One region of the Halobacillus naozhouensis genome, then DNA from elsewhere that is predicted to be linked to it. Evidence: riboswitches for the same ligand, from Rfam matches in the RefSeq annotation. Region 1 holds a riboswitch; the other holds the start of a gene.
What was found. Region 1 has a riboswitch for lysine ahead of P9989_RS14610 (Na+/H+ antiporter NhaC family protein). Riboswitches for the same ligand answer to the same signal wherever they lie in the genome.
Positions count from the first base shown of each region.

Region 2: linked by a shared signal. The riboswitch ahead of dapA (4-hydroxy-tetrahydrodipicolinate synthase) and the one ahead of P9989_RS14610 (Na+/H+ antiporter NhaC family protein) in region 1 are both predicted to bind lysine.

Region 1 is NZ_CP121671.1:2,785,990-2,789,551, reverse strand. It holds gene P9989_RS14620 (bifunctional metallophosphatase/5'-nucleotidase) at 1-950, shown strand, start outside; gene yunB (sporulation protein YunB) at 1,053-1,811, shown strand; lysine riboswitch at 1,866-2,050, shown strand; gene P9989_RS14610 (Na+/H+ antiporter NhaC family protein) at 2,209-3,562, shown strand, end outside.
Region 2 is NZ_CP121671.1:4,160,303-4,163,864, reverse strand. It holds gene fdhD (formate dehydrogenase accessory sulfurtransferase FdhD) at 1-650, opposite strand, end outside; gene P9989_RS21155 (divergent PAP2 family protein) at 724-1,182, opposite strand; gene dapA (4-hydroxy-tetrahydrodipicolinate synthase) at 1,353-2,240, opposite strand; lysine riboswitch at 2,371-2,549, opposite strand; gene P9989_RS21145 (YwqH-like family protein) at 2,946-3,332, shown strand; gene P9989_RS21140 (YwqI/YxiC family protein) at 3,348-3,562, shown strand, end outside.

The DNA.
Region 1 (3,562 bases):
CTTTCGATGTGTTGGACAAGCTTTTGGAAGAGGTTCAGAAACAAGCAGATATCGTTGTCCTTCTATCTCATCTTGGGATGTATGATGATGAAGAGATTGCCAGACGTTATCGGGGTGTTGATATTATTATAGGAGGACATACGCATCACCTCTTTCAAAATGGTGAGATAACGAATGAATCCCTTCTAACAGCCGTTGGTAAGCACGGAACTCATTTAGGTGAAGTGTTAATTGAATGGGATCATGAAACGCATTCGATAAGTAACAAGGAAGCTTACGCTGTCCCTACAGAACATATGAAGAAAGATAACATAGTGACGAGTCAGGTAGAAGATAAGAGACGCCATGCAATTGAACATTTGCAAACCCCTTTAGCGAGCATCGAGCGGCCTTTAAAAGTTGCCTGGTTCAAGGAAACACCGCTTATGAAACAGTTTACCAAAGGTATGCAGGATTGGACTGATGCAGATCTTGCTATGCTGAATTCGGGTGTATTATTGGACCATATTCATCCTGGGGAAATTACGCTGGAGGACATTCATAGAATTTGCCCTCACCCAATGAATCCATGTAAAGTTGAGCTTTTTGGTGACGAACTATTGGAAGTGATACGTGTTGCTCATACAAAAAAACTGACGGAAATTCGTTTGAAAGGCTTAGGGTTTAGAGGAGAGGTGATTGGTAAAATGGTGTTTTCAGGGGTGGAAATAGAAACCGAAGAAGGTTCTGATGGTGAATTCCACGTCCGTGATGTGCGTATGAACGGCAAGGCGATTGACCAGGAGAGAGCTTATACACTGGCCACTGCTGACACGTTTACGTTTGGCAGACTTTTTCCTGAGATCGCCTATGCTAAAAATAAAAGATATTATATGCCAGAGCTGCTGCGCGATGTTCTTGCACAGTCTCTACGGTCATTGTGTAATGAGAACAGAGGTGCTAACTTCTAACTTGCTATCAGAAGCATGGATCACAAAATGTGAAACAACTTTCTAACAGGATGCTTAAACCCCTCCTCACCGACATATAGATAGTGCAGGAGGGGTTGTTTTATGAGAAAAAAGAAAGCGAATCCACCCTCAATCGGGAAGAGGATCCTTATTACATTTATTTGTTTTCTGATCATCACTGGTTCATGCCTGTGGCTAATTGACAAAGGAATCACACCAGCCATACAAGATATTGCAAATACTAAAGCCCATCAATTGGCGAGGGTTGCTATTAACGAAGCGGTCAGCAGGCAAATCTCCGAGGGTATAAATTACGACGACTTGGTGGAGATTGAAAAAGATGATGAAGGAAACATAGTTTCAATGGGCTGGAATTCTCTCGTTGTGAACAAAGCTTTAAGGGATACCACTATTAGAGTACAGCATTTTCTTAGACGAATGGAACAAAATGATCTGCCCATGGATGTAACATTAGAAGCGGATCTTGAGCCGCAAGAAGGGGATCCGAGTGTAGAACCAGTGACTTTAATTCGAGTACCAATAGGACTGGCAACAAACAACACACTTCTATCAAACTTGGGGCCTGAGGTACCAGTTCAGTTACAGGTGATTGGAGATGTTCAAACACAATTTAAAAATGAAATTACCGAATATGGAATTAACTCTGCACATTTTCAATTATGGATTCATTATAAAGTTAGCTTGCGAGTGGTCATCCCTTTTTCTTCAGAACCTACGGTAGTATCCAATAAAATTCCGATAGATACTCGCATGGTTATGGGTGAAGTGCCTGAATTTTATAATGAAGACGGGAACAATGAGTCTCCAACCTTCTCTATCCCAATGGACCCCTTGCAATAAAGGTAAGTTCCTGATAAACTGTGTAGGAACTAAATATGCGTGACCTTATCAGATCGGTGAGGTAGAGGCGCAGGCTTTATTAGTATTCTGTGGGAGAATGACAACGATGATCACACGAAGAAAGGGGAGTCCTGCCGAAGTTTAATGTAGCTGTCAATCTGCTTTAATCTGGTGTATATCTGAATAAGAAATACACTCTCGTGCATGCTTTTCTTGGTGTATGGGGCGCTACTGATCGAAATGGAGGATAATCAAGTTGCTAATAGGGCAATGGTAGATTATTTTCTATCATTGTCTTTTTTGTGTTTTTATTGCTATTTTATATTCCTCAATTTTTATCTCCAGTGGAACCCCGCAGGCACCGAAAGACCATCTTAAGATAACGGAGGGGACGATCTTGGAAGGAACCATTTACTCATTAATTCCACCATTGCTAATGCTTGGGCTTGTAATTGTAACGAGAAAAGTCATATTATCACTAGCTGCAGGCATCCTTGTCGGAGCATTTATGTTGACACAATTAAATATTGTGGAAGGAATCCAATTGATTTGGAGCGTTTTCGCTACGATTTTTTATAGCGAAGGGGCTCTCAATACAGGCAATATTTATTTATTAGCATTTTTACTATTACTCGGAATTGCTACAGCCTTTATGACAGCCTCTGGAAGCAGCAGAGCCTTTGGTAAATGGGCTGTGAACCGTATTAAAACTCGAAAAGGGGCAAAGCTTGTTCCTGTCTTGTTAGGAATTATTATTTTTATTGATGATTATTTTAATGCCCTTGCTGTTGGCCAGGTGGCCAGGCCTGTTACAGACCGCCACAAAATTTCCAGGGCCAAGCTGGCATACTATATAGACTCAACATCGGCACCGGTAACTGTGATTTCGCCCATTTCAAGCTGGGGCGCTTATATTATCGGAACAATCGGAAGTATTCTAGCTGCAAACGAAATTGCCAATTATCAAGCGTTTGAAGCTTTCGTCAGAATGATTCCTTACAACTTCTATGTTTTTGCAGCATTACTTCTTGTTTTTCTTACCGTATTTATGAAAGTAGACATTGGCCCGATGCGTAAGCACGAACGCAGGGCGGTTCAAACAGGTGAACTCATTGACCCTGAAAGAAAAGATGATGTTCCCGGGGATTTAAATGATGAATTTTCAGAGCATAATCATGGAAAGATGTCTCATCTTATTTGGCCGATTGCAGTATTAATTGTGGGTACAGTTACGTCCATGATGATAACCGGTATAAGAAATTCACCAGCGTCCGTGGACTTATTAAGTATATTTGCTAATACAAATGTAAACATTTCATTATTTATAGGTGGATTATTATCAGTAATTTTGGCACTATTCCTTTATATTAAGCAGCCTGAACCTAAATCAGGTATGAATCATGTATTTGTGGAAGGAATAAAGGCGATGTTGCCTGCCGTGTATATTCTCCTTTTCGCCTGGATGATCGGAGATATAATCAATCAGCTTGGGACAGGAGAGTATCTGGTCAGTTTTGTGAACCAGGCGTCAATTAGCGTATCTTTACTTCCATTTCTAATTTTCATTGTGGCAGGATTCATGGCTTTAGCTACAGGGACATCATGGGGTACGTTTGGTATCATGCTGCCGATAGCAGGCCAGATTGCTGCGGGGATTGATGTGAGCCTGGTCATACCTGCTTTATCTGCTGTGCTGGCAGGTTCTGTATTTGGAGATCACTGCTCACCTATTTCGGACACGACGATCCTGT
Region 2 (3,562 bases), 1.4 Mb from region 1:
CCAATTTTAGCTGCCTTTATGAGTATTTCTGATGAGATCCTTCCACTGAAGACAATTACTTTATCCCTGACTGGTATTTTGTTCAGAAGACTATGGCCGTATAATTTATCAATTGCATTATGTCTTCCGATATCAGCCCTCCCTACTAAGATCTCAGAAGGGGTGCAAAGGGCGGCATTATGTACACCGCCGGTATTTTTAAAAACAAGACTATTTTTCTGCATCATTTTCATGAGATTCAAGCAATCTTCGGGTTTGAGTCTAGTCTTTGCCATCGATGTTTTAGCAGTTCGAACATCATTTTGAAAATAAAATTGTCTGCTTTTCCCACAACAGGATCCAATGAAGCGTTTAGAATGCTGTTGTTGTTTCTCGTGAATCTCAGATTTTAAAGTGACATAGGCAAAGCCGGCGCTCTCATCAATAATGAGGTCCGTCACGTCATCTTTAAACAAAATGGCTCCTTCTGAGGCTAAAAAGCCAATAATCAGTTCTTCGAGATGAGTCGGAGTGCAAACCATTGTAGCAAACTCTTCACCGTTGATATGAATGGTGATAGGAAATTCTGTTACTATTTCATCCTCTACACCTTGTAGTTGCCCATTTTTATATGTAACGATGGGTCGTTTTCGGCTCATATGTTGAACCATAGTATTCACACCTTATTGATCGTAATAATCTGTTGATAATCAAATGATAACACCAAAGTTGTGGCTATGCGCCTTATTTATCTTCTACTTTTGCTGAGATTAACCCAAGTAAAATACCAAACAGCCCACCTGCTAGCACTTCGGCTGGCTGATGCCCCAGGACTTCTTTTAATTCATGTTCCTGCTTCACATATTCTAAGCTGGGGAAATCACCGGAAATAGCCTCGAAATGCTCTTCGAGATCATTCACCAGCTGGGCAATTTCACCAGTATGGCGTCTAATCCCCTGTGCATCATACATAACAATGGATCCGAACACGACTGCTAAAGCGGTTTCGATATGTCTCGTTCCACGATTGGCCGCTACATAAGTAGCGAGTGAAGCAACCCCTGCAGAGTGAGAACTTGGCATGCCACCGGTTTGAAAGATCGGTTTCCACTCCCATTTTCCAGTTACGTTTTTATGTGTAAGTATTTTGAGCCCTTGTGCGATTCCAATTGCTGAGAGAGCTGTCACGATTCCACGGTTCACTAAAATCTCCTCCGTTTTCTTTCTAAATTACGTTTCTTTTCTATTATGATTCATACCCTTCTATGAAGATTTTATTCTACCTCTATAAAATTTTATAGGCTATGCAGTGCAGGTTTTTTCACAAAAAAAATTCACATTAGGAGCTTCCCTAAAGTGAACTTTTGACTAGTTTATCCTACTGCTTCTATTTTATTTGGCGGGAGGGTTTTTTGGAGTGTATCTTTTTCTTCTTTCGTTAACGGAAGCATTGGTAAACGGACATCTCCCACTTGGATTCCCCTCATATTTAAGGCAGCTTTTACAGGAGATGGGCTCGGTGCCGCAAATAATGCATTCATAACAGGCAGCAGGGTTCGGTGAGCTGCGGCAGCTTCTTTAACCTGACCATTCAGGAAGCTCGTCACCATATGCTGCATTTCATTTCCGATAATGTGAGAAGCGACGGAAACAACCCCGGCTCCACCAACGGACATCACTGGTAAGGTCATCCCATCATCACCACTATAAACTGTAAAATCATCGGCTGTTTCAGTAATGATTTCTGACACAGCATCTAAGTCACCGCTTGATTCTTTGACCGATACAATATTTTGAACCTTGCTAAGGCGTATGATCGTCTCAGGTGCCATGTTCACTACACTTCTTCCTGGGATGTTATAAAGCATAATCGGCAGCGATGTGGAATGAGCAATGGTGGTGAAATGTTGAAATAAACCTTCTTGAGATGGTTTGTTGTAATATGGAGTCACGAGCATAATCCCATCGACACCGGTTAGTTCAGCCTGTTTTGTTAAGCTGATAGAAGCGTTCGTGTTGTTAGAGCCAGTTCCAGCGATTACAGGGACCCTTCCATCAGCAGCCTGTACAACGAATTTGAATAGGTCTAATTTCTCTTCTGCTGTTAATGTCGGTGACTCCCCAGTCGTGCCACCTACTACTAATCCGTCCGTTCCATTTGCTATTAAATGGTTGATCAAAGTTCTCGTTGCGTTAAAATCAATTTCACCATTTTGATCAAATGGGGTAACCATTGCAGTTAAAACTTGCCCAAAATTCATCTTGTCACACCCTTTTTGTAAATTTGAGATATGGAGGTGTCTGGGCCTACACAGAAGTAAACGCAAAAAAGCAACAACGAGAGGGCTCGTTGTTGCCGTAGAAACATATTTTTAGAAAAATCGTTCCTGCGCGTAAGATAGCCCTCCATATAGTTTCCTATATGACAGTCCCGTATTTATTCAATAGCAGAACCAGCTTCAAGACAATGAGATTCCCTCCGCTTCGGCAAAGCCCCCTTTTCACAATGGTCACAGGGTCTCATTCCCCTTATATTGTGTACTGATGGTCTTTGCACCTCTATCCTTACTTCAAAATATATTGAAATAAGAAAATTATTTAATTGAGTGTACTATAACAAAAATAACCTTTCCCTACAAGAGGTTAAGAAAACTTTTTTAACAAAAATTAGCCTAACCATGACATTGAATGTTGGCTGAATTTCATAACATAGTTCATGCCAAAGGGACAAACTCAAGAAGTGCTTCAAGATGTCGGGATGAAGTAAAGGTTATGATGGGGTCAATAATCATGGTCCTGATTTCCTGCTTAACGCTGCTCGCTTATGGTTAAATAGTGCAAAGGATTTAAATTCTAAGAAGTCAATTTACGGGGGTTATCATTCACCGTATAATTAATACTTATATGGGTAATTTTCCAAAAAATGTTTTGGTGACAATACTTTATAACCAAGAGAGGCGAATAAAGTGGTAGAAAATGAGTACCTAATCAGATCTTTAACGAGCGATATTTGGTCGCTTCATAATAGAATGCAATCCAATATGGAAGATATCAGCAGGTTGGAACAGGCTAAATTTAACATTTTAAATGAACAGGATGAACTAGCGATCCAAAAAAGGCTTGTATTTGAACCAGAATTATCTCCGGGAACATGGACTGGCAAGCATTCCACAGAGTTCTTGAACATTCGAAGTGATATTGAGCAGGCTTATACAAACATAATAAACGGAAGAGTAGAATCTCTTCTGGAAAGGATAACGAGTGAAATTTCACGCTTGCAGAATGTGAATGCAAGCCTTTCTCATTCGCTGGAGTCGAAACAAAGTCAGATAGATTCCATGAATAACAATTAACGGTGGTGATATAAGGTGCCCGAAATAAAAGTTAAACCTAATGAAGTTGAACCCGTTTTAAAGCGTCTAAAGGAAAGAACTAATGATTTAAATACGACTAATCCCGAACCCCAGTTTCCTACATCTATCCTTAACTTCATCGAAAGAATACACGCCATCGAAGATAAATATTATCAAACGTTAGACACTTATAAAACAACTCTGATAAAAGTAGAAGATGATATCTCTTC